2 regions of the Mesobacillus subterraneus genome follow, and region 1 is predicted to be linked to the other one. Evidence: riboswitches for the same ligand, from Rfam matches in the RefSeq annotation. Region 1 holds a riboswitch; the other holds the start of a gene.

The links. Region 1 has a riboswitch for preQ1 ahead of LC048_RS17365 (QueT transporter family protein). Riboswitches for the same ligand answer to the same signal wherever they lie in the genome.
Region 2: another riboswitch for preQ1. It lies ahead of queC (7-cyano-7-deazaguanine synthase QueC); the one in region 1 lies ahead of LC048_RS17365 (QueT transporter family protein).

The regions. Positions count from the first base shown of each region.
Region 1 is NZ_CP129019.1:3,333,559-3,340,548, forward strand. It holds gene LC048_RS17340 (protein kinase family protein) at 146-760, opposite strand; gene LC048_RS17345 (sporulation protein) at 826-1,218, opposite strand; gene LC048_RS25145 (FbpB family small basic protein) at 1,236-1,454, opposite strand; gene LC048_RS17355 (hypothetical protein) at 1,651-1,857, shown strand; gene LC048_RS17360 (pirin family protein) at 2,146-2,991, opposite strand; PreQ1 riboswitch class I at 3,185-3,229, shown strand; gene LC048_RS17365 (QueT transporter family protein) at 3,236-3,721, shown strand; gene LC048_RS17370 (NUDIX hydrolase) at 3,768-4,178, opposite strand; partial or broken gene LC048_RS17375 (LysM peptidoglycan-binding domain-containing protein) at 4,328-5,747, shown strand; gene LC048_RS17380 (efflux RND transporter permease subunit) at 6,297-6,990, shown strand, end outside.
Region 2 is NZ_CP129019.1:1,777,703-1,784,692, forward strand. It holds gene LC048_RS09140 (hypothetical protein) at 1-752, shown strand, start outside; gene LC048_RS09145 (hypothetical protein) at 782-1,303, opposite strand; PreQ1 riboswitch class I at 1,644-1,686, shown strand; gene queC (7-cyano-7-deazaguanine synthase QueC) at 1,741-2,400, shown strand; gene LC048_RS09155 (VUT family protein) at 2,460-2,999, shown strand; gene LC048_RS09160 (SDR family oxidoreductase) at 3,303-4,133, opposite strand; gene LC048_RS09165 (hypothetical protein) at 4,267-4,539, shown strand; gene LC048_RS09170 (Delta(5) desaturase DesA) at 5,010-6,044, shown strand; gene LC048_RS09175 (sensor histidine kinase) at 6,169-6,990, shown strand, end outside.

The DNA.
Region 1 (6,990 bases):
CATAACTCAGGTTCAGAATGAAGGACAAGTTTTTGCACTTATGGACGTTCACGGAATTAGATTTCCGAAAAGAAAAATCAGTTTTTTCCTCATCTAGCTTTCAACCAGGAAATTATATACAAACAAGGACTGCAGCCACACAAGATTAGTTAATTGATGGCAACAGTCCTCTTTTATAAAAGTATGCAATTAGATTCATCGCAGGCTCTGGCATTTTTTTCGGGAAGCGTTCATGTCTGTAATATTTATTAAAAGCGCTTTTTAGGTCCTCCCACTGAGAACATTGCTTCGTCTGGCGGAATCGAGCCACATCTATAAGCTTGACTTCATCATCAGGTGTGATGATGATATTCCGCAGATGGATATCGGATGGGTTTAATCCTTTTTGTCTTGCAAGCTTAAGGGCTTGATCGACATCCTCAATATGCTCCGCAGCAATTGGCAGGCCATTCACCAAACATTGAAATAGCGTCATGCCCCGAACATAATCCATGACCAGATAGTTGCTTCCTGACTCATGAAGAGATGGGAAGAACGAATTCCCAGCAAGCACCCTATAAATCCCAGCCTCTTCTTCTGCCACTTTATCAAAATGAGGAAAAAAAACCTTTAAAACCAGGCTCGTACCTTTGATTTTGAACGCAAAAGCACTCCTGCCCTCTCCAATCAGCTTTAGTGATGGATCTTTATGAACCAAAGCAGCTTTTGTTCCTCGGATTGAATATACAACACTATTTGCTAGATGTTCATATCGATTCATTATCTTGCTCCTCTCACCATGCTCCCGAAGGCGGGATCTTTTTTAGCTAAAGCAGAGTCCGAAGTTCAGCCCTTCACCACTTTAATCATGTCTTCGTCCCAGCTTTCAACTCCCTGTTTAAAGACTAGCTTTGTTTTGAAATGATAAGAGATATCCTTGCTTGAAGGAGGGACATCCAGCGGCAGCAGGAAACTGAACGGCACCATATCATCTCCATCTGGCTGAATCCTCACCTGTACATCGATTGATACAGTATTCAGTACATTTTCTGCATCTGTCTTCAAATTTACCATCACAAGTGCACACTCAATGAGCTGGAGATCCTGGTCAACCGTCCCGCCCTTGATCAAAAACTTCCCATTTACCGAATCACCAGGGATAAAAACATCCTCCTCTAAAATCAGGTCGATTTGGGCGGAGCCTACCCCTAGCAGAGACATATACTTCCGTAGCAGCATCCTGTTCCTCCGTCTATTTACTTTTTTGGATTGGTGTATTTCTCATCCAGCCGCTTCTCGATGATCTCGATCCGCTTTTGGTCTGCTAACAATTCTTCTTTATTCTTTTGAACAAGTTCCTCAAAACTAATCTGTAATTTCTTCACAACATCCACACTCCAATATTTAAATTTATGTTTCAAGATAAGAAAATGTCTCTTGAAAAAGTCTTTTTCGTAAACATTTATTTGTGCCATATGAACTCTTCCTGGTTCTTTGAAAATGGGAATCTGTCGATTATGGCCCTATTCTTTTCTTGCCTTTTACGGGAACTTATCTCATCTTTCGTTGATCATAATCTCTTCATCGCTAATACGGGTACATCGCCTTCAGTTTATCTAAGAAAAACGCAAGCGCCTTGGTCAGCCCAGACAAGCGCTGGAAGGCCGACCAGTGAAGTCGCTCTTTGACTTCATTGGTCGGATCGAAACCGAAAAGTATAGCCGACTGCCCAGAAACGCAGAAACTGGAGACTCCGACAAAAAAGCGCTTTTTGCTTCTGCCGGCGGAGTTGAAGTTTCGGAGTTTCTAGGAGGCGACACTGGACTAGCGTCTCAAGGAGTTAGGAGCCGCAGCCAGACAAGCGACTCGAGGGGCTAGGCGCTGGAGCTGGACACTAATCTAAGTACAAAAATTTTATACTTTCTTATCCAGCAAAAAAGACCTTCACCCGATCAGGTGAAGGTCTGGAAACAAATAAAGACCTTCACCAAAATGGCAAAGGTCTTGCTAACAACTATCGTTGCCAACAAAGCCGGGAGTGACCTCCGTATTGACGACTCTGTTGTGAAAGCTACTCCCCTTTAGGAGAAACTATTCAAATGTACCATTATGATACATGACATTACGTATTCCGTCAATTCTTTCAATTCAGCTGAAAATTCATCCTTATTCAGCTGCCTCGCCGAACTTTCCTTCCTGATAATCACGATAGGCTTGGCGAATCTCGTCCATTGAATTCATCACGAACGGTCCGTAGGCGACCACTTCCTCTTTGATAGGTTTACCGGAATATACCAATACTTTAGACCGCTTATTCGCCTTCAGCGTTAGTTCACTTGTGCCTTCACCTTCGTCGTTAAAAGTCAAAGTCGCTGCGGAAGATTTTTTTAAGTTTGTCTGGCTTGAGCCGGCATCGATTTCACCAGAAAGGATGTATAAGAATGCGTTATGAGATTCCGGCAATTCATAACTGAATTCCGCTCCCTCTGCTAGCTGGATTTCTGATAAGGAAAAAGGCACTAATGGTTCTAGAGGCCCTTTCACTCCAGCACTTTCACCTGAATACACCTTCAAAGTTCCACCGTCAAACTGGACAACAGGTGCATCCTCAGAAATTACATTTTGATAAGAAGTCGTTGTGCCTTTCAGCTCTTTAGGTAAGTTCAGCCAAAGCTGCAGTGTATGTGCTATATCATTGTCCACTGCCTCTTCTGCATGCCGTGCACCGCTTCCTGCATTCATATATTGTATGTCACCAGCTTCCAGGATGCTGTGACCGCCATGATTGTCGATGTGCTCAAGCCTTCCGTCAATGATATAGGTGATTGTCTGGAAACCGCGATGAGGATGATCAGAAAACGTCCCGCGCTTAAACCAGTCCTCCGCCATTAAAATGAAAGGATCCAACTCCCTCCAGTTTTGCGGATTCAGTACCAGTCCTGCCTGGAGGTGCGGCATCCCTCTTTCCTCATATTGAACAGTCCAATGTTTCTTGATATCTCTATTAAACATTTGCAAAACCCCTTTATCTAAAATAGCCTAGTCTTATCATCAAATTATAACAATGCGATATTATATTTTAAAATGAAGATATTTTAAACTGAGGTATTTAGGTATGTTCCATAGTGGGATCTCCAACTATTATTCTAATAAAATTATATTGTGAGAAGGACTCTTATCCTATATAATATAAAATTGGCTTTTAAATAACGTGGTTCGTAACCATCCCACGTAAAAAAACTAGGAGAGATGAAAAATGAATACGAGAACGATTGTCCGGAACGGGATTCTGGCTGCCTTATATATAGCCGTTTCTGCCGTCGTCCAGCCCTTTGGCTTCACAAATGTGCAATTCCGCGTATCGGAAATGTTCAACCACTTAATTGTTTTCAATAAGAAATATTTCTTTGGAATCGTTTTGGGTGTATTTTTAACAAACCTGCTCTTCTCACCAATGGTCGCATTTGACCTCGTCTTTGGAGTTGGCCAGTCAGTGATATCCCTACTGATTACAATTTTCACCGCAAAATATATTAAAAGCATCATCGGCCGCATGATTGTGAACACATTGGTCTTCACATTCACGATGTTCCTGATTGCGATTGAACTGAACCTGGCATTCCAATTGCCATTCTGGTTCACATGGCTGACAACCGCTGCAGGTGAATTTACGGTAATGGCAGTAGGTATTCCGGTCATGCTTGCGATTCACAAGCGCGTGAATCTGGAAAAACTGGTTTAGATAGATGAAAACGCATGGAGAAGATATCCATGCGTTTTTTTACGCCTTAAGCCTGAAGGCTGACGGAAAATTTCATCAGAAACTCCCTATCTTCTTTGAAACCAAAATCTGCTTCGCTCATCTCACTGACCTTTTTCCAGGCAATTTCATGGATCAGCCCGTCAGGATCTTGAATTTGGCTATCTCCTCCGGTTACTTTTATCTCGAAGTACTGAACCTTGACTTTCACTCCGGAAATGAGTCCAGTTTTCATAAAAAGCTGACGGACGATTTCCACTTCATACCCTGTCTCCTCCAGCACTTCCCTAATGCAGCATTGATCGAAAGTCTCTCCGGTTTCTTTGCCTCCTGCAGGTACTGCCCAAAGTTTTTCTTCGTCCTCTGTCCCCTGCAGGACCATCAATATTTCCCCATATTTATTGATGCATACACCAGCAGAACCTTCCCATGATTTCATTCTCATATCCCCCTTAACTTCCTAGCAAAAGTCTCCTCCGCGACGCTCCCTTTTAGACATTCCCTAAGAATAATAATTCCGCCTTCAACATATAATTCCTTTTTTTTGTCATAGCATATTGTAGGACTTTTTCCTGGGGGAGGTTCATTATGATCATTCATGTTGTCCAAAGAGGGGAAGCCCTGTGGCAAATTGCAAACAGATATGAAGTAACCGCTGTACAGATCAGCGAAATAAATGGTCTGGAAAACCCAAACCAGTTGGTCGTTGGCCAGGCTTTGCTTATTCCATCTTATGATGTATTCCATTCTGTCCGATACGGCGAAGCATTATTGGTCCATTGCCCAGCGATACGGAACTACCATAGAAGCCATCATCCGGGCTAATACTATCACCAACCCTGCCCTTATATACCCTGGCACTGTCCTCCGCATACCCGCCATCCGCCATACGATCCAGCGCAGTGAAACTCTATGGCAAATATCCCAGCGTTATGGGGTAACCATACAGGCAATCATCAAGGCGAATCAAATCCAAAATCCGAATCTGCTGTATCCAGGGACTATTTTAGTCATTCCAAAACGGAAACCCACAATCGAATCAAACGCATTCACCTATCATTCAGACGAAAAGGCAATTGAACTGGTCGGCGAAGTAGCCGATCTAATGACCTATATTGCTCCGTTCGCGTATGTCATTCAGCCTGAGGGTTCGCTTGTTCTTTACATGAAGGATGATACCGAAGCTATCCAGACAGGACTTGCTAAAGGCGCTCTGCCAATGATGTCGATCACCAACTTTACAGCGACTGAGGCTGGGGAAAATATCGCCCATGAAGTTCTTGCTAGTGAAGCAAATCGTAACACACTGCTAAACAATATCCTTACTGTCATGCGTGAAAAAGGTTACCGTGGTTTGAACATTGATTTCGAGAATGTCCTGCCTGTTGACCGTGAACTTTATAATACACTTCTTCAGGAAGCTGTTGATGCCCTTCATAAAGAAGGCTATTTTGTTTCAACCTCTCTTGCGCCAAAAATCAGGGCCGATCAAAAAGGACTATTATATGAAGCACATGATTATCCTGCACACGGCAGGATAGCAGATTTTGTTGTTTTAATGACCTACGAATGGGGCTACCGTTTCGGGTCGCCTCAGGCTGTTTCACCATTGAACGAAATCCGCAGAGTGCTTGATTACGCCATTACCGCTATCCCTAGGAATAAAATCTTGATGGGATTCCAGCTATATGCAAGAGACTGGATCATCCCCCATGTCCAGGGGCAGGAAGCAGAAACATACAGCCCGCAGGAAGCAGTCAGCCGAGCCATCAGATATGGCGCTGCGATCCAATATGATACTGTAGCAGCATCGCCATACTTCCGTTACACTGATGAACAGGGCCGTGAACACGAAGTATGGTTCGAAGACGCCCGCAGTGCCCAAGCAAAGTTTGACCTGATCAAGCAATATAATCTGCGTGGAGTCAGCTACTGGGTGCTTGGCTACCCGTTCCCGCAAAACTGGGCACTGCTGGACGATAACTTTAATATCAAGAAGTTGCAGTAAGACGTTTAAAGTCAGATATGAAAATTGCCTTCTAGTGAACCATCTTCTAGAAGGCTATTTTCATATCTCATCTTGATTTACTAAGAAAGTGCGTAGCTCACTCCTCGAGGCATTTTCAGTTTCTTCTATAACTCTTCCATCCATCATGATTAGGACAATCCCGGAAACATTTAGCTGACTGCAATACCTCAAATCTTCCTCCTAGCCTCGTTCACGCCATTCACGTCCGCTTCCAGAATCTAAAAATTAATTATTCTCCGTTTATCTGCCTATTCCTTATCAGTCTTAAGACCTATGTAAAAATCTGTCTCAGGCTCATTATGGAACTCTATATCTAGGGATAAAATGGAAATATATTAAGGGAATTAAAAGATTCTTATTTTTTATCCAGAGAACGATTACTGCTGCAGGTGATTTTATAGAAAAGTAATTATCATTTTACAAAATAATAGTTATATATTCCTATAAAAGTGTGTATAATCTGTCTTTGGGTGCATAAAATAGAAATTTTTTACAATCCTATTTTACGATAATAATGGGGAGGATTTTATGAGTTTATTGAAATTTATTGTTAAAAGAAAAATCTTGGTCAGTTTAATGGTCGTACTAGTTTTATTAATTGGCAGCTTTTCAGTATTAAAGCTGGATAAAGAGCTTTTTCCATCAATCAAGATGGATGGTGCTTATGTGGAAATCTATGCTGGGGAGATGCCGGCAATTGAAGTCGAAAGAACCATCACTTCTCCGCTTGAAAAAAAGATCCTTGGCATTGAAGGTGTAGAGGAAGTGCTTTCCACCAGCAACATCGGGAAAAGCTCCATGCAGCTTACGATTGAACGGGGCCGTGGTGAGGAAGTATTCAAAGAAGTCGAGTCAGTGGTCAATTCCACGACCTCCGACATGAGCGGTGTCAAAGACGTGATGACCGGACAATTCGGCACTAGCCAGGCGTATGACTTTTTCATGGATGTTTCTGGCTCTGACATGGAGAAGATGACTGCCTTTGCTAAGAACATCCTGGAACCGAGGCTCGAAGCTCTTCCTGAAGTACATGATGTCTCGCTGTCAGGCATCGTTGAAAAAGAAGTGACAGTTGAACTGAAGCGTGATGAAGTTTTTAAAAATGGACTGGATGCAGCACAGGTGATTGGCGCAATCCAGCAGGCAAACAATGAAGCAACCCTGGGCCAGCTAAACAACGAAACAAACTCCCCTTCCCTTAGATGGAATACACAGCTGGAAT
Region 2 (6,990 bases), 1.6 Mb from region 1:
AAATCCCTTCACCGACATCTTGTATGCCTGATGACCGGTTGCACGAATTAGAAGAAAAAATTGATAAAGCCAACCGTATGCTATTGGACCTCGGGCTATCAAATGTGCAGTCTGAACTTGGACGGAGAATTTTATTCGATGGACTGGCAGGGGAAATGGTGAAGATTAAAATCAACTGTTCAGATTCTGGGGAGAGCTTTACAGAAGCTAGTCCACTAAAGCCAAAAGAGGAAGTTTTAAACAAGAAGACCAAGAAGCAAAGGTATCACAAGAAGAAACGGCTTGCCAAGAAGAAGCGCAAGCATAAATGTAAAAAAAATAAATTGAACAAAAATTTCCTTGAAGGCTTTGTCCAATTAGTAGGCAGTGATTTTGTCCAACTTCAGAAAAACAGAAAGACATTCATTATACCTTTCAATAAGATCTGTCTGGTTTTATCCAAAAAGCCGTATCATCTACCGAAAGCCAAAGCTCCTTTAGTAGATATCGATCCATGTTTTCGGAGAGACCTGACCTATAATTTTGGAGAAACAGTAGCTCATGATCCTGAGCTGATCCAGATCTTTTTCAGGATTAAGTTATCAATGTACCTTAAAACATTTATGGATGAAAAAATAAAAATCTATACAAATTCTGAGAAGGTAATAGGTTCATTGGCAGGGCTAGAAAACGGAAACGTTATTCTTGTCAGCGAAAGTGCACAGGTTAAAGCAATACCATTTACGACGTTCTGCTACCTGAAAAAAGGTTGAGTAACAATTAGAAGCGCCTGAGCATTTGCTCAGGCGTTATTTCCTTCATCCTTTTCAAACCAATTGATTTTATCAAACGGAATCATCTTATATTTCTTTTTTGGGTAGTTACGGTTTCCCTTGTTTTTTTTGTGGATGACTAGCTCAACAAAATCTGTTCCAACAAAGGAAATACGACCATTGACTTTTTTAATCTTGCTGTCACATTCTGACCCTATAATAACTTTACATCCAATATAACCACGTAATACTGCTGCCATTTTGTGCCGCAAACCTCCCAAGCGGACGCTGAAATGCCTGCTGCATAACTCTCGATCAGTGAAATTATACCGGCGGTCGAAAATTACCGGGACACAATCATCTTTATAGCTATGGCAATATCCATGATGTGAACTTGATTCCAGATCATCCATGGTTGGGCAATCTGAATGTGAGCTAAAGGTAAAGGCTGAATCAACATCATCGCATTGTGGATGGTCGCAGTCATGGTATTCTTGAGAATTCTGTTTGAAATAATCTCGACTTCTTGAAAAATAAGCCCCAATATCCATCTTTATCCTCCCTCCTTATGGGTTTTAGAAATAGGTGCCTGTTTTCATTTTATTCCTGTAAAAAATTTTTGTATGAGCAAGATGCCCTGTCAGGATTATGGTATCTTCAGGATTGCCGTTCCAAAGAAAGTTTCAACAAAGAACGCGAAGAACTATTTAGTCTGATTCTTGAATAAACTGACTATAGAGCCGTCAGTACTATCACTCTTCGACGATAAGGGCAGCTGTCTGCTTCAGGCACCATGACCTAGAAAAATCTAAAAATGTTGACATAAAATAAGCTTTTCTTTTATAAAATGTATGATAAAATAAAAAAGTCAAAATTACATATTCCGTTCTGACGGAAGAGGTTCTAGCTACCCTCTCAAAAAAACTAAGGGAAAACAGTACTGCTGTCTTAGTGGTACTGTTTTTTCTGTTGTAAAGGAGCATTTCTTATGAAAAATGAAAAAGCCGTTGTCGTATTCAGCGGCGGACAGGATAGTACGACTTGCCTGTTTTGGGCTATGAAGGAATTTGGAGAGGTTGAAGCAGTCACTTTCGATTACAACCAGCGTCATCGGACTGAAATACGATGTGCAGAAGAAATTGCAAGCGAGCTTGGCATTAAGCATCATGTTCTTGACATGAGTCTGCTAAACCAACTAGCTCCTAACGCACTTACTCGAAGTGATATCGATGTAAAGGATGGGGAAGACGGAGAACTGCCATCAACATTTGTGCCGGGGAGGAATCTATTGTTTTTATCCTTTGCTGGAGTTCTTGCAAGCCAAGTGAAAGCAAAGCACATCGTAACAGGTGTTTGCGAAACGGACTTCAGCGGCTATCCAGATTGCAGGGACGTGTTCATAAAATCATTGAATGTAACTATTAACCTATCAATGGACGAGAACTTTGTCATTCATACACCATTAATGTGGCTGAATAAGTCACAAACTTGGAAGCTGGCTGATGATTTAGACGCTTTTGAATTTGTCAGGTCAAGAACACTGACTTGCTATAACGGAGTCATTGCAGATGGCTGTGGTAGCTGTCCGGCCTGTAAGTTACGAAAAAGAGGGCTGGATGAGTTCCTCGAAGGAAATCTTGATACCTAATTTCAGTTTATGCGATCATGCAAAAATAGATAAAGATATTAATAGACGGAGGTAAGATAATGAGAATCTTTTTATACTTAATTTCAATTGTTACTGCCAATGTGATTACAGCTGCTCTTGCGCCACTTCAATTTGGAATGTTCATTGTGCCGATGGGGACATTGCTGATAGGGGCTACATTCATTTTCCGTGACCTTGTGCAGAATAAGTACGGCCGGGCGAAAACTTATATGTTCATCGGTTTGGCGCTCGTTCTTTCTGCTATTGTTTCGTATATACTAGGAGATACACTTACGATCGTTTTTGCTTCGGCATTGAGTTTTGCTGTTGCTGAGACGACTGATACTGAAATTTACACGAGGCTTAAGCTTCCAATGAGCTGGAGAATCTTCTACAGCGGATTAGTTGGCGGCCTCCTGGATTCAGTCATCTTTGTCGTAATCGGGCTAAGTCCATTAGGAGCAAACTTCCTTCCGTGGGAAGCTGTTCCTGCAGCGATTTTAGGCCAGGTTATTGTTAAAACCATCATCCAGGGAATTGGCGCAATACTGCTTAACCCTATTAACAACATTTTCAATAATAAAGCAATGACACACTAGGATAAAAAGGTGCCGATCTATTGATCGAGCACCTTTTGTTTGATTATGATGAATTTTACCGGAGTAATATTATCACTTTTTTCTTTCATATTCTCTTGTTTTTTTTCCTGAAACTCAGGCTGGATCGTTCAGTTTGCCTTTCCAAATTACCGATTATTTCATTCTTGATCACAATAACAAAGGTTGAAAATATTAAAGATCAATCCCAAGGAACTGAAGGAGACTCACTGAGCATGTTTAAGCCATATAGCATGTTTAGACCTCGTTACCCATTAGAAAATTTAATTTTAGTCACTGGATGCATTATAACTTTAATTTTTTCAAAACGATTCTTTCAATGGTTTTCCAAGGGAAATAGTTTTTTAATTGAATCATGGTCTTGACACCTTTTCCAATGGGGTACCTTAGGTTTGGTGAGCTTTCATTTGAAGCAATCGTCACTGCAAGCCTGGCAACATCTAGTGGATCTCCATAGGAATCTTGCTCGGCTGTTAATGTTTTCATTATTGAATCCTTGAGCAAGTAATATGGTGAATCATTTGGCAGTGATACATTTTCGATGCTTTGCCAAATATTTGTTTTATAAGAACCCGGCTCGACAAGAACCACATCAATCCCAAAAGGCTTGAGTTCGAGCCTTAAGCTTTCACTATAACCTTCAAGAGCATGTTTAGAAGAAACGTAGGGAGACAATCCGGGGAATCCAAATCTGCCGCTGATGCTGCTCATATTGATAATTTTACCTGATCCCTGCCTGCGCATGACAGGAAGGACAGCCTGTGTAACAGCAATAACGCCAAAAAAGTTCGTTTCAAATTGCCTTCGATAATCATCGACTGTGAGTTCCTCAGAAAATCCACCATGAGCATATCCCGCATTGTTGACGAGCACATCTACAGACACAAGGGATTCTACAAACACTTTGTATTTCTCGATTGATTCTTCCATCGTAACATCCAATGGAAAAATGGTTATGTTATCTGTCACACTTTCAGCGGCAGCAAGTTTTAGCAGGTGTTCTTTTTTATAGAGGTTTCGCATTGTTGCGATCACCTGGAAACCTGATTTAGCCAATTCGACCGCGATCAATTCACCAAACCCGCTAGAGGAGCCAGTTACAATGGCTGTTTTCAAATATTTCACCTTCTTCACTGTCTTTTTTACTATATTACAGTAAAAAATTATTTTAAACATGAACTAATGTATCTTTCTAGCATTCATGGAAAAAATCTAATACTGTGGATTTTCCATGAAAAGGAGCATGCATATGACGAAGGTAGAAGCATTCAAAATCCTTAATTTGATTGAAAAAGTTTATCCGCTTGTAACTTTAAAGAGTGAAACGATTCTTATGTGGTTGGCCAATTGTGAGTCAGTGGATTATGGAAAGGTGTTGAATAAACTGGCCGTTCATATAAGGAGTAATCCATTTCCTCCGACAGTACAGGAAATCTTAGCAAAACCTTGTAATGAAGGCAAATATATCGAGTGGGAGGAGGAATATTCAATTAGACCGGCCGAAAAATTTTGTGGCAAATAAGAAAAGCGCAAGCGCCTTGGTCAGCCCCGACAAGCGCTGGAGGGCCGACCAATGAAGTGGTTCTTTGACTTCAATGATCGGACCGAAGCGACTCGAGGGGCTAGGCGCTGGAGCTGGACACTAATCTATGTATAAAAATTTAATACATTTAGTAAAAAAATTAGTGTATAACTAATTGTTGCATTTGATATTCGATAAGTATTGTAATTTTTCAGATGAAAATCAAGCTTCATTTGATAAAGAAGAACTTACAATAAAATTCACCATTTAACTTTATTTTAAAAATATCAACAAATATTATTACCTGGTCTTAGTGGTGGAAACATTGATAAATCAGGGTTTTGAACAAGAACTTTACTGAAACATGACATTTATCATGTGTCATGCATGACACCTGCTACTGCACAGATTCATTTCCCTTATTTATAATTTGGTTAACTAACAAATCCGAAAGGGGAATTTATAACAAGATGGCAACTCACAACGCAAAGGAACTTAGAAAACAGGTCGCCCCTTATGAAAGTTCTAACATTAAAGATAGTATCATTCAAATAATCAATACGGTCGTTCCATTTTTAGTTTTATGGTTTTTGACCTACCAAAGCATCGAGATTTCTTATTTGTTAACTATTGGAATCGCTGTTCTTGCAGCTGGTTTCATGATCAGGATCTTCATTATCTTCCATGATTGTACGCACCATTCATTTTTCAAGAATCGTACAGCGAACAAAGTGGTTGGTACGCTCACAGGAGTATTGACATTGTTCCCTTATAGCCAGTGGGGACATGAACATTCTGTGCACCACGCAACGAGCAGCAACTTGGACAAGCGTGGGACAGGGGACATCTGGGTCCTGACAGTCGATGAATATATGGCTGCCCCTATGTGGACGAAACTCGCATACAGACTCTACCGTAACCCATTGGTGATGTTTGTACTTGGGCCGATTTATATTGTTTTGATTACGAACCGTTTTAATCGAAAAGGTGCAAGGACTAAGGAGCGCTTGAACACCTATCTAACGAATGTGCTGATTTTTGGAATTTCTGCTCTATTGATTTGGGCAATTGGCTGGAAGGCATTCATAATGGTTGAAGGACCTATCTTCTTTATTGCAGGTATGTTTGGCATTTGGCTATTCTATGTACAGCATACATTCGAAGATTCATATTTCGAGGCTGATAAGGATTGGGAATACGTGAGAGCTGCGGTAGAAGGAAGTTCATATTATCAGCTTCCTAAGGTACTACAATGGATAACTGGCAACATCGGATACCACCATGTACACCATTTAAGCCCGAGGGTTCCCAATTATAAACTTGAAGAAGTCCACAAGAATACGAAGCCTTTGCAGAATGTCCCGACCATAACACTTTCTACAAGCTTAACATCATTGAAATTCCGTTTATGGGATGAACGGAATAAGCAGTTTATCAGCTTCAAGGAAATGAAGGCATATGAGCGAACAAATAAATTGACGGCTCAGACGAAGCCAGAACTATAAAATCAACTCCCCTTATTCCAGGATTGAATCACTCCAGGATTAAGGGGAGTAATTTTTTGTAAGCTGACAAATTTTTCTTATGGTAAAATGAAAGTAGATATGTATAAAAAGCAGAGGTTTTAATATGATTAAAAAGTTTTTCAATTCGCTTAGAAGTACGGGTATCTCACCTTATATTTGGACGATCCTTGGCATATTGCCTTTTTACTTCATTTGGCAGATGCCAACAACAATCGGAAAAGTGGTAGGTATCATATTGAGCCTATTGTTCTTTCTCGTATACTGGGTGGCTTTTGTCTCAAAAGGCTGGACAGTATATCTATGGACTTGTATATTAATCGGAATTTCTATAGCGTCGACAAGTCTTTTCAGTTATATATATTTTGCGTTTTTTATCGCATATTTTATTGGGAATATCAAAGACAGGCTTCCATTTCTTGTTTTATATTTCATCCATCTTATAGGGACGTCGATCGTCATTAACTTTGAAATTGTCCTCAAGGAAGACTTTTTCATCAGACAGCTGCCAATCATTGTGATTGTATGGATTGGTGTCATACTACTTCCGTTTAGTATCCATAACAGAAATGAAAGAGGAGAACTGGAAGAGAAGCTTGAGGATGCCAACAAACGAATTTCCGATTTGGTAAAAATAGAGGAGCGACAGAGGATTGCCCGTGATTTGCATGATACCCTCGGTCAGAAACTTTCCCTGATAGGACTCAAAAGTGACTTAGCAAGGAAATTAATCAATAAAGATCCAGAGCTGGCAAAAGAAGAACTGAAGGATGTCCAGCAGACGGCGAGAACAGCACTTAACGAAGTAAGAAAAATGGTTGCCGAAATGAGGGGAATCCGGGTCCGTGATGAATTGGTCCATGTCAGCCAAATGTTAAAAGCTGCTGAGATCAAGTTTATCGGGGATGAAGAGGAATTCAATCTCAAC